3 regions of the Lactobacillus sp. ESL0237 genome follow, and region 2 is predicted to be linked to each of the others. Evidence: predicted binding sites of a transcription regulator. Region 2 holds the regulator's gene; each other region holds the start of a gene.
The links. The regulator NrdR, encoded in region 2, represses ribonucleotide reductase genes. The targets are predictions, from matches to a motif close to ACACNATATATNGTGT.

Region 1 (10,026 bases), on a different contig from region 2:
GGCCTTTGCTAACGGCAAGCAGCTGAATAATATGTTCCAGGATGCTTACTTTAATAAACTAATGGAACAGAATTTACCTGCTTTACGTCAGGTAATTGAATTGGCAACTAGAGCTGGGATACCAACTCCAACTTTAAGTGCCGCACTAAATTATTTAGAGTCAATCTTTAATCCGAGTTTACCCGCTAATTTAATTCAAGGGCAACGTGATTATTTTGGTGCCCATACATACTATCGTAACGACCGAGCTGGTGTGTACCATACTCAGTGGTTTGAAGAAAAGTAATATTTGTTTCACATGTAACAAAAAGCAGTTAGTCTAAAGGCTAGCTGCTTTTTTGTAGTTGATTAAAATAATTTATTAGTACAAATATGTATAGTTGAACTTAAAGCCTATTAAGTCAAAAAAAGATAAATAATTCCAAGTAAAATAAGACTAATTAAATAATCAATTAAGGCGGCAATACCTTTTTTATTGCAATGGTAATTAGTTCTAAAATTTTGCTGATTAAACCAATAATCTATGCTAAATGAAATTATTGCTACTATAAAAATAAAGCCTAAACCGACCATCATTTTGTGATAATTGGAACTAAAAATCAAATTTAAACTAGGAAATATGGCCAAAATTGTAAACGACAATGCAACTTTATAATTATTATAAAATTTACTCATTGATAGTTCCTCTTAGTTTTTTAACTATCATAACTTATTCTTTAATAATTATATCATAAAAAAGCCATGTTTTCATGGCTTTAATAAATTGATTTTACATGTTGGTTATCAAGAAAAAGATAATGAATACTATAAACAAGACATACATCATGGGTGAAACTTTTTTGGCTTGTTTAGCTGCAATCATCGTAATGGGATAAGCAATCATCCCTAAAGCTAAACCATTTGAAATACTGTAAGTAAGTGGCATTCCAACAACCGTTAGGAAAGCGGGGAAGGCAATTTCAAATTTATCCCAGTTTATTTTTTTAAGATTACCAGCCATTAATACGCCCACAATAATTAATGCAGGTGCTGTAACTGTAGTCGGAATAACAGCTAGTAAGGGGCTAAAAATCATGCTAATTAAAAATAAAATACCTACCAAGATAGCTGTTAAACCTGTACGTCCGCCCATAGCTATGCCAGCACTTGATTCAACAGAGGTTCCAAGGGGAGCAGTTCCTAGAACTGCTCCTTCAACCATTGCTAAAGAATCAGATAAAAAAGCTTTTCCAATTCGCGGAATTTTGCCACTTTGATCAACCATGCCAGCTTGTTCGGTCATACCAATCAAAGTTCCAGCAGTGTCAAAAAAAGTAACTAATAAAAAGGTTAGCACGACCATAAATAATTGCGGTGTATTAATATCCTTAAGGTGGAAAATAGCTTGACCAAAGGTTGGTGCAATACTTGGTGCAGCAGCAATAACTCCTTTAGGCATGGCTATTTGGCCAATTAATACACCAAAAATGGCAGTTACAACCATGCCAATAAAAATCGAACCAGGTATATTCATTGCCATCAAAATAACAGTTAGTACTAAGCCAAATAAAGTAATCCAAACGGCAGGCGAATTAAATTTACCCAGAGTTACTAAATTAGAATCGCTGTTAACAATTAATTTACCATTTTGTAAACCAATAAAGGAAATAAATAAGCCAATACCGGCTGATATTGCGTATTTTAAATCTTGTGGGATTGCATCTACAACTTTTTCTCGTAATTTTAAAACAGTAATTAAAATAAATAAAATTGAAGCAACTAAAACTGCAGCTAACGCGGTTTGCCAATTAATATTCATACCGCCACAGACGTTATAAGCAAAAAATGCTGCACTACCTAGTGCTGGCGCAAGGGCAATTGGATAATTAGCTACGAATCCCATAATAAAGCAGCCAATAGCAATTGATAGAGCAGTGACGGTAAAGGCAGCGCCTTTATCAATTCCAGCTGCATGTAAAATATTAGGGTTAACAAAAAGGATGTAGGAGAGACTGACAAAGGTGGTTAATGCGGCAATCAACTCACGTTTGACAGTGGTATGAGCATCGGTTAAATGAAAGACTTTTTCTAGTGTCGTCATTTTTTCCTCCAAAAAAATAAATAATAAGATTAATAAGTTTAGTGTAGCATATTTAGGTAAAATATTTCCTTGGAAATAAAAAAACAAATCAAATAAGATTTGTTTTAGACTAATATATTATTAATTTTTGTTAGTTAGAAGTTCAAAACCCACAAAAAGATGATGAAGACAAGGAATAAAATCCACATCATAGGGGTTACTTCTTTAGCACGCTTAGCAGCTAACATACATATTGGATAAGTTATCAAACCTAAAGCAAGGCCATCGGAAATAGAGTATGTTAGGGGCATCCCAACTAAAATCAAGAAGGCGGGTACGGCAATTTCCATTTTGTCCCAATGGATATGTGCGGTATTTTGTGCCATTAACACGCCCACAATAATTAAGGCCGGCGCTGTTACATGAGTTGTAAATAAACCAAGCAAAGGGCTAAAAATCATTGAAATCAAGAAAAAAATTGCCACAAAAACTGCGGTTAATCCTGTACGACCACCTACAGCAATTCCAGCGCTTGATTCTACAAATGCTCCAACTGGTGAGGTTCCTAAGACAGATCCCACCATCATAGCAGTAGAATCTGATGCTAAAGCTTTACCAACCCGTGGCATCTTATTATCTTTCATGAAGCCAGCTTGCTGAGCAAGCCCAATTAGTGTACCTGCAGTATCGAAAAAGGTAACCAATAAGAAAGTTAAAACTACTACCCACATTTGTAAAGAATTGATATCTTTAACATGAAAAACAGCTTGACCAAAAGTAGGGGCAATACTTGGAGCTAAAGAGATAACTTGGTGAGGTAAAGCAATTTGTCCCGTTAATACACCAAAAACGGCTGCCAGAATCATGCCAATGAAAATAGCTCCGGGGATATTTAAGATCATTAAAACAATAGTGACCAGCAAGCCAAAAATAGTAATCCAAACGGCAGGATCATGTAAAGAGCCTAGACCAACCAAGGTTGATTTGTTACCAACGATTAAGCCCCCGTCTTGCATACCTAAAAAAGCGATAAATAGACCAATACCTGCAGAAATAGCAAATTTTAAATCGGCTGGGATTGCATTAATAATTTTTTCCCGTAATTTAAACATTGTAATCAAGATAAAAATGATTGAAGCCACAAAAACGGCTGCTAATGCAGTTTCCCAAGAAACATGCATGCCGACACAAACAGTGTAGGCAAAGAAGGCATTAATCCCTAAGGCTGGGGCTTCACCAATCGGATAATTGGCAATAATTCCCATTAATGCAGTTCCCAAAGCACTAGCTAAAGCAGTAGCGGTAAAAACTGCCCCCTTATCCATACCACTAGCTCCTAGAACGCTGGGATTAACAAATAGAATATATGACATACTAATAAAAGTAGTCAGTCCAGCCAGAAATTCGATTTTGATACTAGTTTTATATTTATCGAGTTGAAAATAACTCTTTATAAAATCCATTTGACATCTCCTGATAAAATGTTCGTTTTTGTATAAATTTTAACAACTTATTTAGTTTATCACTGATAAAAATAATTGCAAACACGAATTATTTCAGGATAATTTTAATTACAAATATGATTTTATTAACAATCAGTTAGATTTCTTAGGTAAGGATGAGCTACTTTTTAGTTACTTTAAGTAAATTTTTGGGTAAGAGGAGAATGAATTCGATTTTTGAACCACTTATAATCAATTCGAGCAATAGTTTGTTCTTTAGCTAATTTGATTAAAGCACGGTTGATTTTTTGACGTAAGATAATATCACTTTTTCTCAAGCCAACAGCAAATTCTTCTTTAGGAAAGGGACTTTGAATTTCAAAAAAACGGTCTGGTTCTTTTTGGTGTGAAATATAATAATTAGCATAAGTGCTATCAAGTAGTAAACCCTGTATTCTTTGTGAATTTAAATCAATAAAAGCGTTGGTAAAAGAATCATAGAGTATTGGATAGTGGTTTTTAATTTGCTTTTTATATATATTAGGGTAATTTATAACATCGTTATAACCAGACGAACCGGTTTGTACACCTAATGCTTTGTTTTTCAATGAAGCGGGACGAACAAGCTTATTTGTTTTTAATGACACTAAAACTTGGGTACTATTTAGGTAGGTTTGACTAAATGCCACTTTATTTGCTCTACTAGGGGTTTTGCTAAAGCCATTCCAGATCAAATCAATAGTCCCGTTTCGTAATTCGGTTGTATTCATTGACCAGTCAATAGTTTGAAAGCTCACCTTTAGACCATATAATTTAAAAACAGCAGTTGCTAGGTCAATGTCATAACCAACCAACTTACCATTTTTTTGCCGAAAACTCATTGGCACAAATGTGTCATCAACACCAATAATTACATAGCCTCTTTTCTTAATTCTTGTCCAATTGTCTATTGAATTAGCATTTTGTCCGACTGAGACATTGCTGCAGGCTACTAGAAAGAAAGACGTAGATAATATCATTATTGTAGTCACAATACGTTTAATTTTCACTTAATTTACCTTCTTAGTTAGCTAAAGTATTAACGGTAAAGATGCGATCAGATATCTGTTTAGCAAATTCCATATCATGCGTAACGACAATTTGTGTCATGCCAGTATTATTTTTAAGTTGCAAAATAATTTTGGCAACTTTATTACGTAAAGCTGGATCTAGGGCAGAAGTAGGCTCATCGTAACATAGAATTTGTGGCTTCATTGCTAATGCACGAGCAATAGCAACTCTTTGCTTTTGTCCGCCTGAAAGTTGATAAGGATAAAGTCGTTCTTTACCGGTTAAGTCAAGTTCTAGTAATAGTTTTTGCACTGCTATTTGTAATTCTTGCGTAGTATTTTTAAGTACTAAGCGAGGCGCTAAGGTAATATTATCTATTACATTTAGGTTGGGAAACAATTCATAATTTTGAAAAACAGCCCCCATAATTTGTTTGTTTTTGTTTTGCTCGATAGGATTAAATTCTCGTTGATTCCAATAAAAATGACCAGCATCAATTTTTTCTAAGCCAGTTAGACAACGTAGCAGGGTCGTCTTACCAGCACCAGAGCTACCTACAATTGCTAAAATTTGTTGGTCTAAAATAGTTAGATTAAGGTTATTTAAAATAATTTTTGAACCAAATTTTTTGGTGATATTTTTTAATTCAAGCATAGTTGTGACCCCAATTAGTTATTTCCATTTTGAATAATTAAGTTCGATTCGCTTTAAAAGAAATGAAATGATTCCAGTTATTAATAAGTAAATTATGCCTACCATAACTAAGGGGGTCAAAGTCACATCACGTGCACTAGCTACATTGCCAGCACGTAAAAGTTCACCAAGACCAATTACGTAGACTAAAGAAGTATCTTTAATTAAGTTGATAATTTCATTGCCAATTGAGGGAATAACTATTTTACTGACTTGTGGAATAATAATATAACGCAAAGTTTGCCAATAATTAAGTTGCAAAACGTGAGCACTTTCATATTGTCCTTTGGGAATAGACTGAAAACCGCCACGGAATATTTCAGCAAAATAAGCAGCATAATTCATAACTAAAGCAACTAAAGCAGCGTCATAGCGCTGAAAAATTATACCAATAATGGGTAAGCCATAAAAAATAAAGATTAATTGCAATAATAGTGGGGTTCCACGCATAATCCAAATATAAAATTTAAAAATTAATTTTAGGGGTTTAATGGCTGATAGTAAGCCTAGACTGGTAATTATTCCTAGTGGAATTGCCATAATGATTGTCCCCAAAAATAGCAGTAAAGTTATTTTTACTCCTGCGAGTAAAGCAGGAATAATTGAGATAATGTAAGCCATCGCTATCTTTTCTCCTTTTAAGTCAAATTGCACAGTAATCTATCTAGGATAAGTAATTACAAGCATAACATAAATAAAATATTAAATTAGTTTTTTTGATATCACCTTAAAAAAGTTGACTATGATTATTTATTAATAAGCTACTTTAAAAGAAGAAATGCTAAATAAGAAATAGTTAGGACGAAGGGTAATAATTTAGGCATCATTTATAATATTTTGTATTTAAAGACGATGAATTTGGACATAATAATACCCCGAAATTATTTTGATTTCGGGGTATTGCTAAATTAAATCTAATCTATAAGTTCAATATTAGTTGATTTATGCCATGTCTCAGGTAGTTTGTCAATCTCTTTTAATTTAGCGACTATCTGGTCAAGCACAATTTGGCGATCTTGATTATTGGTCATAAAATCTAATTGATCACCGTTAATTGTCATTTTAGGTGAATAGGCATATTTTTCATACCATGGCTTGTAATATTGCAGTAATTGCTTATAGTAATCTTCTAAAGTGGCATCATAACTAAGTTGTTCATAAGGACGACCACGTTTTTGAATTCGTTTGAGCATCGTGTTATATGATACATCAATATGAACAAGCAAATCAGGTTGACGCTTAGGCATATGCTCAAGTTCAGTCATCATGTTGTTTAGAAGTTCATAATATGTGTCAACCTCTTCCTTGGTTGCTCGTCCAATATCAGCATTCATTTGAAAAAAGAGGGCATCTTCATAGATTGATCGATCAAGGACATTGTTGTCATCCGTTAATGCATCTTTAATGCTACGAAAACGAGTATTTAAGAAAAATACTTGTAATAAGAAAGCATATTTTTTGGGATCCGCATAAAAAAGAGGCAATACAGGATTATCGTCAACACTTTCGTAAAATGGTTTGGTTCCTAAATAATTGGCTAAAATACTAGTTAAACTGGATTTACCGGCTCCAATTGGCCCGCTTAAAACAATAACTGTCATCACGTTCCTTCTTTACTATAAATTGCCTACTTCGTGCAATTTATTATCAATTTGCTGTAAAACTTCTTTTTTGGCATGCTCATCAACAATAAAGTCATATTGATCACCATCAATAGCCATTTTAGGCGAAGCATCATAACTCTCATACCATGGCTCATAATAATTAATTAGACGGGCATAGTAGTCTTTTAAACTGGGATCGGTACTTAATTGCTCAAATGATCTACCACGTTTTTCAATGCGTTTTAGCATCGTGTCAAGAGAAACGTGAATATAAATTAATAAGTCCGGTTTCTTACTTGGGTTACCAGGTGTATCTTCCAACATATTCTCAAGTAAACTATCGTAAATCTTAAACTCAGTCGGGTCAGCCACATTATTTTCGGCATTCATTTGGAAAAAAAGGGCATCTTCGTAGATGGAACGATCAGATACACTATTTTTTTCTTGAATTGCCTGATTAATCTGGGCTAAACGATGATTGAGTAGATAAATATTAAGTAAAAAAGTGTAGCGTTTCATGTCTTGATAATATAGAGGTAAAACAGGATTGTTATCGATTCCTTCATAAAACGCTTGTGTACCCAAATGCTCAGCTAAAATACTAGTTAAACTGGATTTACCGGCTCCAATTGGCCCACTTAAAACAATAACTTGAATCACGTTCTTTCTTAAATACAATATATAGATTCATATCTAGTTTAATACGAGATATAGTGGTTAGACAAGCAAAAAATTAATTAAAATAATAATTTAAATGTCAAGTGTTTTTGTATAATACAGCTTAAAAAAATATCAAAATACATATAGCTTTTATTTTGTTACACGTGAAACCTTAACTTGCGAAGCAATAAATTTTTAGACAAAAAAGTGATAAAACACGATTCAACCGAATTTAGTGATTTATCACTTTTTGTTAAGTAAAGTAGAATTAGTTAATTATAGTTAGTTAACTCTAGCTTTGGCTTCTTTTTTATCTTCTACTTTGTCCTGCACTTTATCAACTTGACCACCAATTTTTTCTTTAGCATCTTGGGCCGTACCGGTAATCTTGTCTTGTAAGCTAACCGAATCTTTCTCATGTTGTTCTTTAGTCTTTATATCAACTACCGTTACATTAACTTCAACAGTATCTAAGTCAGTCATTTCTTTAACTTTATCATGGATTTTTTGTTTAATTTGGTCATATAATTTAGAAATTTGAATACCATATTCAGCAACAATTTCAATGTCTACAGCTACTTGTTTTTTACCAACTTCAACATTGACCCCTGAAGTAACATCATCGTTATTGACAATTTTATCAGCTAAGTTTGAAAAGAAGCCACCGTTGACAGTTAAGAGCCCTTTTACGTCTGATAAAGCAATACCGATAATTTTTTGAATTACCTTAGTATCATAATTTAAATCGCCTTTTATTTCTTGTTTTGAATTAGTTTGTACCATAAATATCAGTTCCTTTCGGTATTATTCGATTATTATCTGTTTTTTAAGTTTTTTAGTAAGGGCCAATAATGACCAACTAAAGCGCCGCAGACTAACATAACGATGACGAAAATAGTTTTGTAAAATCCCAGTCCGATAAAACAAAATGCTAGTAATAAACCGATTACTGCACCGCTTATTTCTGGGAGGTACTTTTCTAAATTTTCTTTCATTGCTTGCCTCCTTTATTGAACGCGCTGTTCTGGTTTATTAGAAGTGTGATAGTTTACAAATTTAATTTTAATTTTAGGCTTTTGATCAATCCCTAATAATAGCTTGAGATTTTTGTCTAATTCTTCTAAATAATTGTCAAGCAAGGGAGTCATATTTTCAGCTGCTCCAAGGTCGCCACTAATCTTAATTTTGATTTTACGATTAGTTAGTCGTGAAGCCACTTTTGGATTCTTTAAATAAGGTAAATCATTTAAAGAATTGGCCACATAGCTATTAATAGCCTTGCTAGTTATTTTAACTTGACCATCTTTTTTATGAATCAAATTAAAGTATCGTTGTACAGGCCAAAACAAAATTATTATTAAACTAACAACTAGTACCAATAAAATAATGGCACTGATACCAATCAGGTACCAAGTAAAAATTGGGTTGAGCTTCCCTAAAGTAGGTAAGCTGATTTTTAAGTACTTTTGCCAAAAACCACTATTATCCCAGAGAATAAATATTGGTAGCGGTATAATTAGCAAGAAGCATATGATCATAAACCATTTCTTAATTCGTTTCAACTTATCACCATCCTCTCTTAATTTAACCTAAGTATAATACATAATATTTTACTAGTATAGAAATATGCACTAATATGTATACAATTTCTGGTTAATATATTAAATAACGTTATAATTAAATAATAAAAATCAATAATGTTAACGGATTCAGCTGGTGTTGGACAAAATAAAAATTATTAAAATAAAAGGGGCAAAGCTAAACCAACTAGTGCGGGAGCTATTTTACTGCTGACTAACTGAATATAAACAATTTACTGTTTAAGACTAGATATATCTGTTTAATTACTAAATAATAAAACCCTTCAGACAGTTTAGTCTAAAGGGTTTTAATTTCTTTTTTGATTTGCTTAATCTAAGTCCTAATTGCGATATTTTTCATCTAATTGGCTAGCAGCACTTTGGTCAATAATTAATGTTACATTGGGATGATTTTGCAAAATAGATGCAGGAACTTCTTCAGTTACTGGTCCTTCAATCATTTTTTGGACGGCATCAGCTTTATTTTCGCCAAACGCCATAATTACTATTTCTTTTGCACTCATGATATTAGCAATACCCATACAAATTGCTGACTTAGGAACGTCATCAATATTGCTAAAGAAACGCGAATTTGCCTGAATAGTATTTTCGGTTAATTTAACTTCGTGTGTGATTGAATCAAATGCGGTTCCAGGTTCATTAAAAGCAATATGACCATTTTGGCCTAAACCTAAAAGTTGAATATCAATTGGATTGTCTTCGATAATTTTATTGTAGTCAGCTGAAGCTTTTTGTGGATTGTTAATAGCTAAAATACCATCAGGTATATATGATTTTTTAAATGGCTTTTGCTGGAAAAGATGTTTTTGCATGAAATAGTGGTAACTTTGGTCACTTTTTTCGTCTAAGCCAACATATTCATCAAGATTAATACTAATTAAGTTACTATTATCAAGTTGGCTATCAACCCATTCTTG
Region 2 (10,026 bases):
ACCCCCAAATTAAAGAATACATGGATAAAGCGGTTCAAATAGCTCGTGAAAAGGGTTATGCTGAAACTATTATGCATCGCCGGCGTTATTTACCAGATATTCACGCTAAAAACTTTAATATTCGATCATTTGCTGAACGTACTGCAATTAATTCGCCAATTCAAGGATCTGCAGCAGATATTATTAAAATTGCGATGATTAATATGCAACGCAAGTTAGATGAACTTCATTTAAAAACAAAAATGGTTGTTCAAGTTCATGATGAATTGATTTTTGATGTTCCTAAAGATGAGTTAGCAACTATCAAAGAGATTGTTCCTGCAGTGATGCAATCAGCAGTACATTTAGATATTCCATTGGTTGCTGATTCAGGCTATGGTCATGATTGGTTTGATGCAAAGTAAGGAGATAGATCAATGCCAGAAATGCCAGAAGTAGAAACAGTTCGCCGAACTCTTCTTCCTTTGGTTAAAGGAAAAACGATTCAAGCAGTTACGGTGTGGTATCCTAAAATTATTGCTAGTGATTCTGAGCAATTTATTCAGCAATTAGTAGGTAAGAAAATCGAAACGATAGATCGTTATGCAAAATATTTACTAATTCGTTTAAGTGGTCAATTAACTATTGTTTCTCATTTGCGGATGGAAGGTAAATATCGTTTAGTAGAGGCTAATATACCTAAAGATAAGCACGATCATGTTCAAATAGCTTTTACAGACAAAACAGCATTACGTTATAATGATGTCCGTAAATTTGGACGCATGCAATTGGTTAAGACTGGTACAGAAAAGGAAGTAACCGGTATTAGTAAATTGGGCTGCGAACCTAATTCATCTGAATTCACTACACAGTACTTGATAAATGCACTTAGTCGCAAAAAAAAGAATATAAAAAATGCACTGCTTGACCAAACAATTGTTGCTGGACTTGGTAATATTTACGTTGATGAGGTATTGTGGCAGACAAAAATTCACCCACTAAGTTTAGCCAATCAAATTCCGCAGTTTCAAGGACATCAATTGCACGACAATATTAATGAACTAATTGACTTGGCCATAAAAAAGCACGGCACAACCATACATACTTATCTTGATGCAAACGGTGATACGGGCGATTTTCAAAAATTACTGAAGGTATATGGACATAAAGGTGAGCCTTGCCCACGCTGTGGGGTTTTATTAGAAAAAATCAAGGTATCAGGACGTGGTACTACATTTTGTCCCGATTGTCAGGTGATTTATAAGTGACTATCGTGATAGGCTTAACTGGTGGAATTGCTAGCGGGAAGAGTACGGCAGATGCATTCTTTCATAAAAAGAAGATACCAGTTATTGATAGTGACAGAATCGCTCATGAGCTTTTAAATATAGATCATGCAGGTTATAAAGTTGTAGTGACAGAATTTGGATGTAATATTTTAAATTCAGATAAATCAATTAATCGTGCAAAACTTGGGCAAATAGTTTTTAATGATAAGCAGCAATTGAAAAGGCTGAATGCTATTACACATCCATTGATTTTAAAAGAAATTCAGGCTAAAATTACTCGATATAAAAAGCTAGGTGAGTTGATTGTTGTTCTTGATGCACCACTACTTTTTGAATCTAAAGCTCGAAATTTATGTGATTGTAGTATTTTAATTGCTTTACCAGAGGGTGAGCAAATCAAGCGTTTAATGGTACGAGACAATTTAACTGAAAAAGATGCGATAGCTCGAATTAATAGCCAGATGTCGTTAGCCCAAAAAGCAAAGTTGGCTGATTATGTAATTTTAAATACCAGTACAATAAAAGTTTTAGAAACTAAATTAGATAAATTGATTAGTAAAATAATTAAGGAGTCAGAGTATGGAATGTCCTAATTGTCGACAAAATGCATCTCGTGTCATTGATTCACGACCTAGTGATGAAAATAGATCAATAAGACGGCGAAGAGAATGTGAAAATTGTGGTTTTCGGTTTACTACTTTTGAACGAATTGAGACAACACCTTTATTAGTAATTAAAAATGATGGTACACGGGAGCCATTTAACCGCAAAAAAATACTTCATGGTGTAATGGCTGCTGGACAAAAACGGCCCATTACTAGTTCTCAATTTGAACAATTAGTTGATCATGTAGAAAATAAAATTAGACAACAAGGAATTAGTGAGATTTCATCTAAAAAAATTGGAAAATTGGTTATGGATGAATTAGCTGAATTAGATGATGTTGCCTATATTCGGTTTGCATCAATTTATCGTGAATTTAAGGATATGTCTAGTTTTATGAAGACAATGGAAGATATGATGGCCAAAAGAGAGAAGGGTAATTAGTCATGTTTATGACGCCCAATCCTAAACAGCCTTTTTTAATTATTAATCGGGTAGAAATTTCTATAACTGCACTGCGTATTCTAGTTAAGTTATATCAACCATTAATTGGCTCGTTAGCGCTAGCTTTATATTTAAGCTTAAATGAGGATTACCGTCCACAAATGATTCTGTCAGATGCACATGGACTGTATAGTTTACAAGAACAACTAGACTGCGACCTCAAAAGCTTGTTTATCGCATTACATAAGTTGGAAGCTGTCGGATTAGTTCAAACAAAATTACTCGATAATAAAATTATGGGTCAAGTTTTAACTTTTCGTTTGGCAGAAGTACCCAGTAGTAGTGAATTTTTTGCCACAACACTATTAGCTAGTTTATTAAAAGAAAAAGTTGGTGTTACAGTTTTTCAAAAGCTAAGTAGTGATTTTGCACATGAGAATAAGCAAAATAAAAATACTGTGACCGGATTGGCTAATGCGCAAGATATATCCGCTTCATTTATGGATGTTTTTAGTTTGCCAAAAGCAGAGGCAATCGATCCTTCACCAGAAGTCAAACAAGCAGTGCGTGAAAACCAGGTTGGTCAAAATCAACAAGCAAGTATCAATCAACAAGACAGTATTGATTGGGATTTTATGAAACAGCAATTTGAAATATATCAAATCCCAAATAGTGAAATTGATAAAAATCGTGAAGCAATTCGTGGTCTAATGCGGACATATGGTCTAGCCGAACAAGAATTTGTTGATGAAACTTTATCTTGTTTGCACGGTGAATATCAATTGAACATGCCATTAATTAAGCGAACGATTGCAAACACCATTCATGGTACAGATACGCAGCAACAGAATCAAAAACGGACGTTGCAAGCAGATTCAACTTTTAATGATAAGCAATTTAGTAAAAAAGAACAGGAAATTTTGCAATTAGCACATGAAAAAACTCCGGCGCAATTTATCTATTACTTAAAAAATGAGAGTCATGATTTTGTTGATGCAAGTGAATATCAATTACTTGATAATTTATATAACCAGAAAGGCATTTCAGCAGACTTGCTTAATATATTAACGTATGTTTGTCTGCAAAGTAGCCCTAAGCTTTCTTATAATTTAACTAATACGATTTTACATGATTGGCTGCAACATGGGGTACATTCAGGAGAACAAGCCTTAGAATATATTGCTAAAAGAAAACAGGCTAAACAAAAGAATAAAGTTAGTCATTATCGTAACTATAGTAAAAAATCAGTAGAAAAGGGTACCGATTGGAGTAAACGTCAGGCAAAGAATGAAACTGATGTTTCAGCAGATGATTTAAAGAACTTCTTTAAGAATTTTGAAAGTGAAAATGGTATGAAGTAGGTAAAAAATGCGTACAATAAATCAGCTAATAATTAAAAACAATTCAAAACTAACTAAGAAAAATAATTTTGACGAGATTCGCAAGCAAATTTTAGCTGATCCTAAAATTAAAAAATTTATTAATGTTTACCGAGATAAAATAACGGATGAAATGATTAATGCGAGCCTCTCTAGTTTATACGAATTTTATATCTCGCAGCATCATAAAGATCCAGTAATTGTTGGCTATCGTCCAGAATTGATGTTAAGTAGCAATGCCATCACACTTAAATATGTTCCTGAAGAAAGCAAATTAGCTCAAGATAGAGATCATAGTATCAAAAAGCATGTTCGTTTAATTAATTTGCCACTAAATTTGCATAACGTACGTTTAAGTCAAGTGGAAGTGACTGCAGGACGCAGAACAGCTATTGCTAAAATTCAAGAATTTTTGAGTCTATATAAAACAAATGTTCATCAAAAGGGTTTGTATTTATCAGGCGATTTTGGCGTAGGCAAGACTTATTTACTAGCTGGTCTTGCTAATTCGATAGCAGCGATGAATAAACAGGTTATTTTTTTGCATTTACCAACTTTTATTGCTAACTTAGCGAGTCATTTTGGCGACAACAGTTTAACAAATGAAGTCCAGCGCATAGCTCACTGTGACTTATTGATTTTAGATGATGTTGGTGCTGAAACATTAAGTCAATGGTCAAGAGATGAAGTTTTGGGCATAATTCTTCAGGCACGAATGGACAATGAACTGCCGACCTTTTTCTCTTCTAATTTTGCAATGGCAGATTTAGAAGAACATTTTAAGGAAACCAAAAATGCAATTGACCCAGTAAAAGCAGCGCGACTGATGGAGCGTGTAAAGACACTCGCAACTGAAATAATTGTATCCGGACCCAATCGGCGTAGTTAATTTAATAAATATTGGTGGATTTCTTTGCTTTTTAAAAAATTATTGCAATTAAATGTTAAATATGTATAATTGTATTAAATGAATGAACATGATGTTGCTCGTATCAGAGAGAAAGACGGTATTCTGGAAGTTTTTTATTAGAGTCGACACCCCACTTATTCATTGTTAAAGAGTAAATAATTGGGTGAATTCCACTATCGATTCAGAAAGAGTGGGCTAGACAGAACTAGCCTAAATTGGGTGGAACCACGCTAAATACGTCCCAGTGCATAATGCACTGGGACTTTTTTTATTATTTGGAGGAAATATGAGCTTTTCAATTATTTTACCAGATGGATCAAAACGAGCTTTTGAACAAACAGTCACTATTAATGAATTAGCACACAGCATTTCAACTTCTCTTGGCAAAGCAGCACTTGCTGGTAGAGTTAACGGACAACTTCATCCAGTAGAATATGAATTAAATCAAGATGCTGAGGTTGCGATTATTACTGATCGGGATGAAGAAGGTTTAAATATTTTAAGAGCTAGTGCAGCTTTTATTTTTGAAGCAGCAGCGAAGAAAGCTTATCCAGAGTTACGCTTAGGTGAACATGGGACTGAGACAGATGGGTTCTTTGTTGATACTGACAAAGAAAACCAAATCAAGATTAGTGAATTACCTGAACTTGAAAAAGCAGTTAAGCATTTAATTAAGGCTGGTGAAAAAATTGAAGCAGTGACAATGTCACGGGCAGAACTTCAAGAAATTTTCAGAGATAATGCTTTTAAACTTGATTTACTGCAAGCTGAAGCAAGCGATGAAATTACAGCATATAGGTTAGGTGACTTTATTGATTTTGGCTTTGATATTTTGGTATCAAATACTGGTAAAATTAAGCAATTTAAATTATTGTCAGTTGCGGGTGCTTATTGGCAGGGGCAGTCATCTAATCCAATGCTACAAAGAATTTCTGGAACGGCTTTCTTCAAAAAGGCTGATCTTGAGGCTGATTTAAAGCGACGTGAAGAAATTAAAGAACGTGATCACCGTACAATTGGGCGTGATCTTGATTTATTCTTTGTTGATCCTAAAGTTGGTGCAGGATTACCATACTGGATGCCAAAAGGAGCAACTATTAGGCGCGTAGTTGAGCGTTATATTATTGATCGTGAAGTTGCTGATGGTTATCAACATGTATATACCCCCGTTCTTTTAAATGTAGATGCGTATAAGACCTCAGGTCATTGGGCACATTATCGTGATGATATGTTTCCTCCAATGGACATGGGCGATGGTGAAATGCTTGAAATTCGCCCAATGAATTGTCCGTCACACATTCAAATTTATAAGCATCATATCCGTTCATATCGTGAATTGCCTATTAGAATTGCTGAATTGGGAATGATGCACAGATATGAAAAATCTGGTGCTTTGTCAGGTTTGCAACGAGTACGTGAGATGACTTTAAATGATGGTCATACTTTTGTTACGCTTGACCAAGTACAAGCAGAATTTTCTAAGATTTTGAAATTAATTATGGACGTTTATAAGGACTTTGATATTACTGATTACTATTTCAGACTGTCATATCGTGATCCGAAGAATACAGAAAAGTATTTTGCTAATGATGAAATGTGGGAAAGAAGTCAATCAATGCTTAAAAAAGCGATGGATGACATGGGACTTGACTATGTTGAAGCAGAAGGTGAAGCTGCTTTTTATGGTCCGAAGTTAGACATTCAAACTAAAACAGCTCTGGGTGCTGACGAAACAATGTCAACAATTCAACTCGACTTTATGTTACCAGAAAGATTTAATTTGACTTATATTGGGCAAGATGGGGAAGAGCATCGCCCAGTGATGATGCACCGCGGAATTGTAGGCACAATGGAACGCTTTATTGCTTATTTAATTGAAATTTATAAAGGTGCCTTTCCAACGTGGCTTGCTCCAGTTCAAGTTGAAGTAATTCCTGTTAATCTTGATGCGCATTCTGATTATGCTAAAAAGGTTCGTGATGAATTAAATAAGCGTGGTTTTAGAGCAGAAGCAGATTTACGTAATGAAAAATTAGGTTATAAAATTCGTGAATCGCAGACACAAAAAGTTCCTTATACCTTAGTTTTAGGTGACAATGAAATGAAAGCAAATGGTGTTAATGTTCGGCGCTATGGAACGGAGGAAGAAGTAGCCAAAGGTTTAGACCAATTTATTCAAGAAATTGATCAAGATGTTAAATCTTATTCACGCAAAAAATAAGTAATTAAGAGCTACTTTGAAATTTGTTGAGCAGCCGTTGTTTTATTATTGGGAGAGTCAATATGAAGAAAATTTTTGACCTAGTTCCGGTATTAATCAGTCTATTTTTGTTAGCAGGTTGCAGTCAGCGAGTTTCTGATCAAGATGTTTTAAAGAATGCACAAGCTTCTAAAACAATTACATGGGGAATTGAAAGTGATGTCAGGCTATTCAGTTTAACAGATGTTAGAGATTATCAGGAAAAAGGTTTTGACGTTGATGTGGCTAAAGCTGTAACGAAAGAAATTTTAGGCTCACGTGGTCAAGCTAAATTTGTTTTAGCAACTGCTCAGTCAAGAATTCCACTTCTTAAAAATGGTAATGTGGATGCTGTAATTGCCACAATGACTATTACGCCGCAGCGCAAGAAACTGGTAAACTTTTCACGTCCATATTTTGCTGCGGGGCAGTCTTTGCTAGTTAGAAAAGATTCTAAAATAAAAAACGTTCATGATTTAAAAGGGAAAACCGTTATTGGAATTATTGGTGATAATTCAGTTGAAGTAATTAAAAAAATAGCCCCGCAAGCTAAGGTGGTGCAAATGCAAGACTATGGTCAAGCAGTTGTTGCATTAAAAGCTGGTCAAGGGGATGCCCTTTCCAGTGATAACGGTGTTTTATATGGTCTTGCGGTTGAAAGCCCGACATTAGAGGTGCGCGGAGGGACCTTTACCCATGAACCCTATGGAATTGCCATTAACAAGCATCAAGAAAAATTCGAGCGTGCTATTAATCGGGCAATTGTAAAAATGCAACATGATGGCCAATATAATCGTTTAATTAAAAAATGGTTTGGTCGAGTTCCTGGATTTAATTATAAAACTCTTTATAATTAAATTGATTAGCTACAATTTTGATATTACTTTAATAAATATAATACTTTATTTATTAAAACAATTTGACTAGTTAGTAGAAGACGTGTATAATCACATTAGTTGAGAACAAGAAGAAGCATCCCGCTTCTCGCCTAAGTTAAGTTGACCTCTGGGCTAATCGATATTTTCTGTTGATTAAGAGCGGGTTACTTATTACCCGCTCTTTTCTTGTCCTCAAGTTAACTATGGAGGTGAAGAATTATACCAAGGAATTTGATATTAAACGACCAAATTCGCTCACGCGAAGTTCGTTTAATTAATGAAGATGGTGAACAAGTTGGTGTTGTAACCAAAGCTGAGGCTTTACGCCAAGCAAGTGTTGCAAATTTAGATTTAGTTCTAATTTCGCCTAATGCCAAACCACCAGTTGCTCGTATAATGGACTACGGTAAATACCGTTTTGAACAACAAAAGAAGGTTAAAGAATCACGCAAAAAGTCAAAGACAGTTAGTGTGAAGGAAATACGCCTAAGTCCAACAATTGAAGGCAATGATTTTAACACTAAATTAAAGCATGCGCAAAAGTTTCTTACTAAAGAAGGAGCTAATGTTCGTGTTTCAATTAGATTCAGGGGTCGAGCTATTACTCATAAAGAATTAGGACGTGATGTGCTAGAAAAAATGGCAGAAGCCACTGCGGACATTGCTACTGTTGTAAGCAAGCCAAAGATGGAAGGTCGTTCAATGTTCTTAATACTTGCTCCCAAGAGTGATAAAAATAAATAGTTAATTTGGAGGAATTAGAAATGCCTAAAATGAAAACCCACCGCGCTTCAGCAAAGCGTTTTAAAAGAACTGCTTCTGGTCAATTAAAGCGTCATCACGCTTTTACTGGTCACCGTTTCCACGGTAAGACTAAGAAACAACGTCGTCATTTGAGAAAGGCTACTTTAGTTTCGCGTAGCGACTTGAAGCGCATCAAGCAGATGCTCTCACAAATGCGTTAATTATTAAAGTAACAGCGATATTTAGGAGGAATTTTAGATGCCAAGAGTTAAGGGTGGAACAGTAACACGTAAACGTCGTAAAAAGATTATGAAGCTCGCTAAGGGTTACCGGGGCGCAAAGCATATGCAATTTAAAGCTGCAAGTACACAATTATTCGTATCTTACAGATATGCATTCCGTGATCGTAGAAGACGTAAGAGTGACTTTAGAAAGTTATGGATTGCGAGAATTAATGCTGCAGCAAGACAAAATGATCTTTCATATTCTAAGTTAATGCACGGCTTGAAAGTTGCGGGTATTGATATCAACCGTAAAATGTTAGCCGATATTGCATATAGTGATTCAAAGACTTTTGCACAATTAGCTGAAACTGCTAAAAATGCTTTAAAATAAGTTAAAGAATGGCGCGGTTGCGCCGTTTTTTTATGTCAAAATTTATCACTTGAAGCTTATTCTCTGATATATTAGACTATGGACATGTTAATGAAGGGAAAGTTAAATGTTATTTAGACCATGTTATACAATTGATACAATTTATCATTTAGATACCAATGTACTTCATCAAATGGGTATTAAAGCGGTATTTTCAGATCTAGATAATACTCTTTTGGCTTGGGATAAGTTTGAAACAGCCAAGGAAATGGACATGTTAAATCAGCGTTTAAAAAATGCTGGGATTAAATTGGTGGTAATTTCAAATAATAATGCCAAACGAATTAGCAAGGTCCTTACCCCCTACCATATTGAATTTATCGCTAAGTCAAGGAAACCCTTACCATTTGCAATTACAAGAAAAAGGGAAAAAATGGGTTTAGCATCTAATCAGGTAATGATGGTTGGCGATCAGTTGATTACTGATATACAGGCAGGAAATTTTGCTGGCGTTAAATCAGTTTTAGTCAAGCCATTGGTTAAGACCGATAAGTGGAATACGCGTATTAATCGTTTTTTAGAAAAATTAATTTTTTTCTTTTTAGCACTTTCCCAGCCGATAACTTTTAAGGAGACATTAAAAAATGGATGACAAAATTATTTGTATCGGTTGTGGCGCTGTGTTGCAATCTGATGAAATTAATGAAGCAGGATACTTGCCAGCTAAGCGATTAAAAGATGCTATTGATACCGAAGATAATGATATCTATTGTCAAAGATGTTTTCGTTTGCGACATTATAATGAAATTATGCCAGTTGCCATTGATAACGATGACTTTTTAGCACTACTTAATTCTTTAGCTGAAAAAAAATCATTAATTGTTAATGTGGTAGATTTGTTTGACTTCACGAATTCATTATTATCTTCTCTAACTCGTTTTATTGGGGATAATGATTTTATTTTAGT
Region 3 (10,026 bases), on a different contig from region 2:
AAACTATGGTGGCAGTAAGAGTAATTTTTTGGTAAAGTCTTAAACGAACAAAGCAGGGCAGCGATTATTAATCGCCGTCCTGCTTTTAAATTAATATTTATACTTAAAAAGTGGGATATTACTGCTTGCTGGGGATGTCTTGCTTTCCGTCTAAAAAATTGGCATACCTTCCCAGAACAAATATGTAGTCAGATAAACGATTTAAATATTGCAAACAAGCAGGTGCTAATTTTTGTTCTTCATTTAACTGGACCATTGTTCGTTCAGCACGGCGGGCAATGGTTCGAGCATAATGTAAATTAGCGGCTGTAATCGAGCCACCCGGTAGAATAAATTCTGTTAATGCTGGTAGCAGGGAAGTTAGCCGATCAATCTCTTGTTCAAGTTCTTTAACTTCCTTTAAAGTGATTTTAGACCGTCTTTTGACGACAATATCTCCTTGTAATAGATAAAGCGTGCGTTGTAAATTTTGGATAAGCTCCCGTAATTGACTACAGTTGGTGGATAAATTAGCTATTACAACTCCGAAATAAGACTGAAGTTCATCGACTTCACCAATAGTAGCTATTTGCAAGTCATATTTTGGCACCATTTTACCAGTAACTTGTTTAGTGAAGCCTTGGTCACCAGTTTTTGTATATATTTTCAATGTCATATTTTTCTCCTTTGGAAGTGATTAAGCGCAAGACAGAGTGGTTTATATAAAACTGGATAAAAAGCTAAATTACCAATTGCATGGTAAGTATCGAAAGTAAGACTGCTAGCCCAATATGCTAAGAAGGCAGGAATACCTCCATAAATTGACATGCCTAAGTCAACCCAAAAGCCATATTCCCAACCTAAAAAGGTAGCAAGAATTAACTGTAAAGTTAGATGGTCTTTTAAAGGTGTTAATTTACTAAGTAGTGCAACAGTTAGGATACATGCGCCATAGGCAAAAATTTGAGGAATAGTCCATAAACCGAAACCTAAGTAAATATTTGAAATTACCATGGTTAAGACTGCAAGTGTCAAGCCAAAGCTAATACTAAGATTCAAAGTCACAATCATTAAAATATCAGTTACGGGTTGAACATTAGGTATAGGAATAATTTTAAAAAGCCTTAGGGATACACACATTGCTGTTAAAACGGCCATTAAGGCTATTTTTTTAGTTGAGTTAAGCATTAATTCATTTTGGCTAAAGTAAATTTAACTTTATCGTGGTTATTTACTTTTTGTTCCGCAGCTCCCTTATTAGCAAATTTACCATTAATTGTATAAGTCCAATAAATTTGCTTGTGAGTATCTTGACTTTTACCATCTATTGCAGTGATAAAGCCATTTGTGCTCTTAACTCGCCAAGCTTTTTTAAGACCAGACATCACTGTTGCATGTTTAGAGAGTTTAACCTTTTTGTTTTTTATATTTTTTTTGTTTACATTAAGTGTATAAGCTACGGTAATTTTATTACTAGGCTTAGCCATAACTTCTTGGCTAGTCTGATTGCCTGTAAGAGAAAAAGTAAAAATAGTTGCTATTCCAGCAAGAACTGCTAATTTGTTTTTTTTCATAATAAATTCTCCTAAATTATATAATTCTAATTTGATTTATTTGACTGGACAAGACCCTGATTCACAATCAGTTTGATCAATTAATTCCAAATTTTTTTGGTCATTGTTTTGCTTGGCAAAGACTGTAGCAACATCGGCAATAATTGAGGCTTTTCTTTTTTCATATGTTTCTTTATCAATTGGCTCTTTTGGAGCTTGTTTCAATGAACCACCATAGTAGGGCAAAAGAGAGGTTGATTTAATAATATGGCGGTACTGGTTGAATAAAGATGTAATTTGCTTACCTTCATCATTTTGGAAGGTAATGGTGCAGCTTACAGCATTATCGGACCAATATGTTTGTAAGAAAGCTTGTGTTGCGAATTGCTCAGCAATTGAAACCGTGCCAGCAGAGGCAAAATTTTCACTATCTGCATGTGCAGCTCGTAGTGGGAATTCAACACAAACTGTATTTGGTGTGTAAACATCTGGTTCTGAATAATAACCACATTCAGCGAGGGCTTTAAGAAGCGGGTCAGACGCTTGGAAACGAATTCGTTGAATTAAGTAGCCTGCATAGTGAAAGTGCATACCTTCAGAAGCACCAGCAAGTTTTGCTACCGTTCCTGATGGTTTGACTGTAGTGTGTTTAATTGAAGGATTACATCCTAAAGCTTGGCTATATTCATTGTCTGCATCCACAACCGCTTGGTATGCGTTAGAAACCATTTCAATTCCTTTCGGATCATAAATCGGTACTTGAATTTTAGCTCCAGTTTCGTGATCGCTCTCTTCTTTAAAACCAGTGACAACACGGTGACCTAAATCATTCAATAACCAATCTTGAATGCCTGACATAGATACGCCAATACGACGATTTTTATAAATTATTTCCCGGGATATAGCCCAATCGTAAGTACTGAATGTAACACGTTTGGTATAGCGGGTGGCTAATCTAAACACATCTTTTAAATTCCAATTTTGTTGTTCAGCAATGTAAGGAAAAACTTCAAATAAATTACAAGGCTCACCATTAGCAAGAGAAATTTCACCACAAGGATTGGTTCCTTCTACTGCACCATCAACGTCTTTTTGGTATCCATCTATAATTCGACCATAGTTTTGAGATAAGTCCAAATTTACAATGCCTGGTTCGCCATTTTCTTTAATACCATTGGCAATCGGTTCATAATTGGTAAACGCAGCATCAATTGCTACACTATTATTTGATGCCCAACGGTGGTGATAGAGCTTATCTTGGTCTTGTTTCATAGTGATAAATGCTTGGTCTGTATTAGAACCTAATGCTAACTCAGCTGATCGTCTAACGTTACCAGCAACAACTGTTTTGCCAATTAAGTTACAAATATCTGTTGCATCAACTGAACTGATTTTGCGGTTTGAACATGTATTGATGATTTTGTTAATGTCGAAAAGCATTTCAACTAACGGCATTGGCCCAGAAGCTGTACCACCAAAACCATTGATTTTTGTTCCATAAGGACGAATATTACTGATATCAATGACTAATTTAGTCTTGTGCTCAGGATTTGTTTGATTAAAATGCATATCTATTAATCTGGCATTAGCTAAGACCCAGCCCTCTCGTGTGTCGGGCACTTCAAAATAGATGCAGTCATTTGGAGTACTATTTTGTTTAGACCACTTTTTTTTATCAATTGCACCAAGTTTAATTGTATCAGTATAAGAATCACTATCTTGATCAATAATAATTGTTAAATCAATGTTATTGTCGACTTGGGGTATTTTTTTTATGTTATCTTGAGTAACTGAGAATCCCACACCACCCCCTTTCATTAGTTGATCAAATAGAAAAGAAAAGGGCATTGAAACTGCTACCTGTTCTTTTTTTAAATAATCGGGCAAAATATGGCTGGCACCATAAGCTTGAGGACGAATAGCAATAAACCAACAGTTATTCAAGGAATCGCCATTGCGTTTTTGATAGTCAGTACCAGAAACCCAAAGATTGCGACCAGATGGAGTAGCAGCAAGGCCATAAATCATTTTGAATAGTTCTTGAGCTTCAGTGGTTAACTCATTAAATAATTTATCTGAAGGTGAGTCCTTTAAGCGGGGATCAAGATTGATATTACCTTCCACAACTCTTTTAACGGTTTCATCCCAATTTTCAGAACGATTTTTTTCTGGTAGCCACCGGGCATAAGTCCGTTTGTAAGTAACCCAGCCTAATTCGCCCCAATGGGGGGTAATATTTTGTTTCACTCGGTCAATATAGGCTTGACTTAAAGTTATGGTTGAATTTTTCATAATAAAAATGACTCCTAGATATAAATTTTGTTTCACAACTACATTATGTATGGTTATATAAAAAATGATACCACAACATGTTGTGTATGCAATAAAAAATTAGCAAATAAAAAAATAACGCCAGTCTTTTATGTGCGAGTAAGAAATACTAAGTTTTAAAATAAATAGCAAAGAAAAAAGCACAATAAATTAAAAATTGTGCTTACCTAATGACTTGAAGTGGTAAAGAAAAACTACAAAGAATAATCTTTTAAATAGACTAACTATGCTAAGGCGATTTAATAAAGGTAAGCCAACTTAAAGTGTGTTAGCATAATACTGGATTAAACATGTTAAATGACTTTGTCCGCTAATTTTAATAAAATAGATAGTAAACAGATTAATTTTTAAGTTTATTAATTTATATATTAATAGCAATAAGGAGATATTTATTTGCGATTTAAACAAATAATTTTTGATGTTGATGATACTTTAATTGATTTTGCTGCTACAGAACATTATGCTTTACGTAGTCTTTTTAATGCCCATCATTGGAAATTAACTACGGCGTTGCAACAGCGTTATAACAGTTACAATCAAGGTCTTTGGCGCCAGTTAGAACAAGGAAAGATCACCTACGACCAGCTCAGTGAAATGGTTTTTCATAACTTTCTCAAAGATAACCTACAAATTAATGTTGATGGTCTATTAATTATGCAAGAGTACCGCAGTTATTTTAGTGAATCTCATCAGTTGTTGCCAGGTGTTATAGATACACTTAGATTTGCTCAAAAAAAAGGTTACCAGTTAGCGGTTCTGAGTAATGGCGAAAGCTTTATGCAAGAACATCGACTTGCATTGGCAGGAATAAAAAATTATTTTTCCTTAATTGTTACTTCTCAAGCAGCTGGTTTTGCTAAGCCAGACAAACGTATTTTTGATTATTTTTTCAATTTATCTTCAATCGGACCTGCTGAAACAATTTTTTTTGGTGATGGTTTGCAGTCAGATATTTTAGGTGCAGAAAATTATGGCTTTAATAGTATTTGGTATAACCATCGGCACCGAAAAAATAATATGAATTTGCATCCCCTGTATGAAGTAAAAAATTATCCCCAATTCGTTAAGCTACTTAAAAATGATTTATAAATTAAGTTGCTAGGTGCTTAGTTAATTAATGATTTCGGTATAATAAAGTAAAGTGTTATTAATGTGACAGTGGTTGGCTGATTTTCAAGAAAATTAGTGTTAATTGCTGATGCTACTCTTTAAACAATTGAAGGTGATTGAAATGAAAATTGGATTTATTGGAACTGGTAAAATTGGTACTGCTATCGTTCAGGGACTACTACAAGCTAAAACTGCTAGTGAGGATATTTATATTTATGACGGTGGGCACGCATCTGCACAAAAACTGGCAACTAGATATGGGTTACAGTTAGTAGATACGTATAATGAATTTGAACCCTGTGAAGCAGTAATTGTAGCAGTAGGTGGTTCAGCAATTGATAATATTTTTATAAAACTAGGACAAGTTTATCATGGCATAATTATTTCAACTGGTGGTGGCGATTTAAAAAAGGTTAAGCAGCTGATTTCAGCAGATGCAACCTTTGTCAAAGTTGTTCCTAACACACCAGTTAAAATTGGTCGGGGTATCACAGTAATTAGCTTTCTTTCTGAGGAAAAACAAGAAGTAATCGAACTAACTAAAAATATTTTTGCTTGCATGGGTGATGTCTATGTTGTTCCTGAAAATAAGTTAGGAATTTATGGCACAATTGCTGGGTGTACGCCAGCCTATGTTGATTTATTAATCCAAGCCCTAAGTGATGCTGCAGTAGAAAATGGTGTTAAGCGGACGGATTCCTATGAAATAATTGAAAAAATGCTAATTGGTACAGCTCAATTAGCTCTTGATACAAAAAAATTACCAGAAGAATTAAAAAATGAAGTAACAACGCCAGGTGGTTCAACCATAAAAGGAGTTAATAAGCTAGAAGAATTAGGTTTTCGTGGTGCTTTAATCCAGGCAACTAACGCTTCAGCTAATTAATGGGTATGATAATAATAAAAATAAATGCAAAAAGCACCGAAATAAATCGGTGCTTTTTGTAAAGTTATAGCATGTGTTTAAGTAGAATAAATTAATTTGTGAAATTAAAATTCTTTATTTAAATCAACTGGTGTATCAGCTGGTTCACCCTTAATTAATTTTAAGTTGTTATCAAAAGCATTAATAACCATATTGCGAACAGCATGAGTAGTGTAAAAAGCAGTGTGTGGGGTTACCAAAACATTTGGTCGGTCAATCAAGTCGGCAAGACGCTTGTCAGGTAATTCTTTATTGGTGAAATCACTATTGAAAATACCAACTTCACCTTCGTAAGTATCCATTGCAAAACCGAAAATTTTACCAGAATCTAATCCACGCACGATAGCATCGGTGTCAACTAAAGGACCACGAGATACATTAATGATAACAACATCATCTTTCATCTTTTGAATAGAATCATCGTTAATCATATGGATGTTTTCTGGAACGTCAGGGACATGAAGTGAGATGACATCTGCTTGTGCATATAATTCATCTAAACTATCAACGTAATAACCCTTTTCTTCTAAGATTGGGTTCTTAAATAAGTCATAAGCAATGATTTTAGCACCAAAGCCTTCCATGATTTGCATGAATACTTGGCCAATGTGTCCCGTACCAATAACACCGACAGTTTGGTCCCGTACTTCACGACCGATTGTTGGTGCCCAACGGAAGTCATGTTTAGCAAGTTTTTCATCCATTGCCTTATCTTGGCGTAAGATTCTAGCAGCTTGAATAGCAGCATGTTCAGCAATAGCATCAGGTGAATATACTGGAACATTGGTTAATTTAAACCCAAGTTCTTTAGCTTTTTTTAAGTCAATGTTGTCAATTCCAACGTTACGAATTGACCAATTGTGAATACCAAGCTTATCTAAAGCTTCGATAGTGTCCGCTTTGTAATCTAATTGTTGGTAAGTAACAACACCATCAGCTCCTTGAGCCAATTGAGCAGTTTCAGGGGTCAACAGTTGATCTGTAAAATCAACAGTAATGTCGGGATGGGCTGCTTGCCATTCGTGAACATATGGTTCCTCATCTTTGCGGATAGCGTAAGCATAAATTTTAGTCATAAAATCTAACCTCCATAGATTATCATTATTCTCTCTTGTGCTATTATACACTTGTAATGATTGAATTAAAAATATAAACTTGTGAAGAATCTTACTTTTATTATAACCTGCTATTAAAGCAATCGCTTACATTATTAATGAGATAGGATTAAACTAAGTAAATAAATGTACAGTATTTTTTGACTAAAGTCGTGAAATAATGAGCAGCTTTTTTGTGGCTTGAATTAGGTTAGAATTTTATAATTTTATTTTGCATGAGTAAGTGCTGCAAGATAACAAGACAATCTTAAAAAATATATAATGGGTAAGCAAGATACAACAAAGGAGAAATAAATGATTTTAATTTCGTGGAATATTGATTCGTTAAATGCAGCTTTGACGGGAACATCATCACGCGCTGAAGCAACCCGGCAGGTTTTAGTAAAAATATACGAGCATAAGCCGGATATTATTGCCCTTCAAGAAACTAAGTTGCGCTCGACAGGTCCAACTAAAAAGCACCAAGAAATCTTAGCAAAAAATTTTCCTGAATATGAAATTGTTTGGCGTTCGGCCCAAGAGCCAGCTCGTAAAAGTTATGCGGGGACAATGTATTTATATAAGAAGGAACTTAAACCATTAGCAACTTTTCCTAGAATTGGCGCACCTGAGCCAATGGACGATGAAGGTAGAATTATTACTTTAGAATTTCCTAAATATTTTGTTACCCAAGTTTATACACCAAATTCTGGCAGTGGTTTAAAGCGTCTAAGTGAGCGGCAAAGTTGGGATAAGAAGTATTGCGATTATTTGAAAAAACTAGATCAAGAGAAACCTGTCTTGGCTAGTGGAGATTATAATTGTGCTCATAAAGAAATTGATTTGAAACATCCAGATAATAATCATCATTCAGCAGGTTTTACAGATGAAGAGCGGCAAGGTTTTACGAAATTACTTGAAGCTGGTTTTGTAGATACATTTAGAAAAGTAAATGGCGATATTGAAGGAATTTATTCTTGGTGGGCCCAAAGAGTGAAGACCGCCAAGCAAAATAATTCTGGTTGGCGAATTGATTATTGGATAACTAGTGAGCGAATTGCGGATAAGGTTAAACGTTCTGAGATGATTGATACTGGGCTTAGAGCAGACCATTGTCCGATTTTACTTGAAATTGATATTTAAAAGATAAATAAAGAGAAATCCAAAAAAGTTAGATTTCTCTTTATTTTATATAAAATGGTGCTGAGGCAATATTGAATGAATGATACACTACAAGATGCAATTCTTAATGGTCTATATGATTTATCTTATCCAGGACATGAAATTGTAGGTCCTAAGCTGTTAACAAATACAAAACATGAAAATATTTGGTTAACTTTGCGTTATGAACTTATGCATTGTAAAAACTTTACTTGGGCAGTTGCGTTTATTACGCAAGATATGCTAGTTCCCTTTAAAGTGATAATGGCAGACTTAGCGCAACAAGGTATTTCAGGAACTTTAATTACCGGTGATTATTTAAATTTTAATGATCCACGCGTTTTTCACGAATTATTAAAGATCGATAACTTATCAGTTAAAATAGCACCCAAAAATGGGTTTCATGTTAAGGGCTATTTTTTTGAGCACGATGACTGGCAAACTATGATAATCGGCAGTGCCAATTTTACTAGATCAGCCTTGCTTAGTAATTATGAGTGGGCGCTAAAGGTCAGTGCGAAAGAAAATGCGACCTTAACTAAGCAAATTAATAAGCAACTTGAGACTTTAAAAAAAGTTAGTCAAGAGCTGACTAGTTCATGGCTGCAAACATATGAACAAAGTTGGGTGCGCCCCCAAATAAAACGGCAAACAAAAAGCCAACTACCTATTTCTCAGGAAATAGTTCCCAATCATATGCAAAAAGCTGCTTTAAAGCAATTACGTCAATTAATTGCTCGTGGTCAGTCACGCGGTTTAATAGTATCTGCTACAGGTACTGGTAAAACTTATTTAGGAGCATTTGCGGTAAAGTCTTTTAAGCCACAAAAATTTATTTACGTTGTTCATCGTGAGCAAATAGCGCGAAATGCCTTAGCTAGCTTTTATCAAGTAATTGGTGGAGCCAAAACCGATTATGGCTTATTGACCGGAAATAAACATGAATTGAATCGTAAATATATATTTGCGACGGTACAAACTTTAAGTCAATCTAAAGTTTTAGCTGAATTGAGTCAGACCGAATTTGATTATATTCTAATTGATGAAGCACATCGCTCTGCAGCTCCAAGTTATCAGCGTATTTTCAAAAAATTTAAGCCTAAATTTTGGCTAGGTATGACGGCTACGCCTGAGCGAATGGATAATCAAGATGTTTATCAGTTATTTGATTACAATTTGGCTTATGAGATTCGCTTACGGGATGCTTTAAAGGAACAGATGCTGACACCATTTCATTATGTTGGAGTTGCTGATTATGAAGTCGATAATGAGGTGATTGATGAAACAGCTAATTTGCGCTATTTATTAGCACCAAAACGAGTGGATTATGTCTTACAACAACTTGATTATTATGGCTATTGTGGTAATAGAGCTAAGGGACTTGTCTTTTGTAGTAGACAAGAAGAAGCACGTGAATTAGCCCAGGCTTTTTCTGCCAAGGGCCATCCTGCAGTTGCCTTAACTAATCAAGATAGTGAAAAAAGGCGACAAGAAGTAGTTGAACAGCTTGAACAAGGTAAGCTTGACTATATTATAACAGTTGATCTTTTTAATGAAGGGATTGATATTCCAGCTCTTAATCAAATTGTGATGTTACGTAACACACAGTCAAGTATTGTTTTTATTCAGCAACTTGGTAGGGGATTACGTAAATATGCTGGGAAGGACTATGTAACGGTAATTGATTTTATTGGTAACTATAAAAATAATTATTTAATTCCAATTGCCTTAAATCAAGATAACAGCCGAGATATCGATCAAGTACGTAAGGAGACTATCTTACCTGGATTTATTGATGTTTCAACTATTAATTTTAGCCAAATTGCATCGACTAAAATTTTGGCTTCGCTTGACAAAATTAAACTTGATAGCG

Region 1: a site for NrdR is predicted at 7,550-7,565, ahead of F5ESL0237_RS07430 (deoxynucleoside kinase). Genes of this name have one in related genera too.
Region 3: a site for NrdR is predicted at 3,895-3,910, ahead of nrdJ (ribonucleoside-triphosphate reductase, adenosylcobalamin-dependent). Genes of this name have one in related genera too.

What each region holds. Positions count from the first base shown of each region.
Region 1 covers NZ_REHE01000010.1:438,944-448,969, reverse strand. The annotation lists gene gndA (NADP-dependent phosphogluconate dehydrogenase) at 1-286, shown strand, start outside; gene F5ESL0237_RS07465 (hypothetical protein) at 397-675, opposite strand; gene F5ESL0237_RS07460 (NCS2 family permease) at 770-2,080, opposite strand; gene F5ESL0237_RS07455 (NCS2 family permease) at 2,215-3,522, opposite strand; gene F5ESL0237_RS07450 (amino acid ABC transporter substrate-binding protein) at 3,699-4,520, opposite strand; gene F5ESL0237_RS07445 (amino acid ABC transporter ATP-binding protein) at 4,564-5,205, opposite strand; gene F5ESL0237_RS07440 (amino acid ABC transporter permease) at 5,224-5,865, opposite strand; gene F5ESL0237_RS07435 (deoxynucleoside kinase) at 6,159-6,845, opposite strand; gene F5ESL0237_RS07430 (deoxynucleoside kinase) at 6,861-7,508, opposite strand; gene F5ESL0237_RS07425 (Asp23/Gls24 family envelope stress response protein) at 7,791-8,291, opposite strand; gene F5ESL0237_RS07420 (DUF2273 domain-containing protein) at 8,324-8,503, opposite strand; gene amaP (alkaline shock response membrane anchor protein AmaP) at 8,516-9,070, opposite strand; gene F5ESL0237_RS07410 (glucosamine-6-phosphate deaminase) at 9,430-10,026, opposite strand, start outside.
Region 2 covers NZ_REHE01000009.1:61,181-71,206, reverse strand. The annotation lists gene polA (DNA polymerase I) at 1-404, shown strand, start outside; gene mutM (bifunctional DNA-formamidopyrimidine glycosylase/DNA-(apurinic or apyrimidinic site) lyase) at 417-1,247, shown strand; gene coaE (dephospho-CoA kinase) at 1,244-1,861, shown strand; gene nrdR (transcriptional regulator NrdR) at 1,848-2,315, shown strand; gene F5ESL0237_RS05090 (DnaD domain protein) at 2,318-3,676, shown strand; gene dnaI (primosomal protein DnaI) at 3,684-4,583, shown strand; gene thrS (threonine--tRNA ligase) at 4,891-6,825, shown strand; gene F5ESL0237_RS05075 (transporter substrate-binding domain-containing protein) at 6,888-7,700, shown strand; ribosomal protein L20 leader region at 7,802-7,914, shown strand; gene infC (translation initiation factor IF-3) at 7,953-8,465, shown strand; gene rpmI (50S ribosomal protein L35) at 8,486-8,686, shown strand; gene rplT (50S ribosomal protein L20) at 8,724-9,080, shown strand; gene F5ESL0237_RS05055 (YqeG family HAD IIIA-type phosphatase) at 9,187-9,711, shown strand; gene yqeH (ribosome biogenesis GTPase YqeH) at 9,704-10,026, shown strand, end outside.
Region 3 covers NZ_REHE01000002.1:12,569-22,594, forward strand. The annotation lists gene F5ESL0237_RS00245 (NAD(P)-dependent oxidoreductase) at 1-18, shown strand, start outside; gene F5ESL0237_RS00250 (cob(I)yrinic acid a,c-diamide adenosyltransferase) at 119-655, opposite strand; gene F5ESL0237_RS00255 (ECF transporter S component) at 652-1,167, opposite strand; gene F5ESL0237_RS00260 (DUF4430 domain-containing protein) at 1,167-1,553, opposite strand; gene nrdJ (ribonucleoside-triphosphate reductase, adenosylcobalamin-dependent) at 1,590-3,824, opposite strand; gene F5ESL0237_RS00270 (YjjG family noncanonical pyrimidine nucleotidase) at 4,257-4,952, shown strand; gene F5ESL0237_RS00275 (pyrroline-5-carboxylate reductase) at 5,095-5,859, shown strand; gene F5ESL0237_RS00280 (D-2-hydroxyacid dehydrogenase) at 5,964-6,974, opposite strand; gene F5ESL0237_RS00285 (exodeoxyribonuclease III) at 7,308-8,135, shown strand; gene F5ESL0237_RS00290 (DEAD/DEAH box helicase) at 8,211-10,026, shown strand, end outside.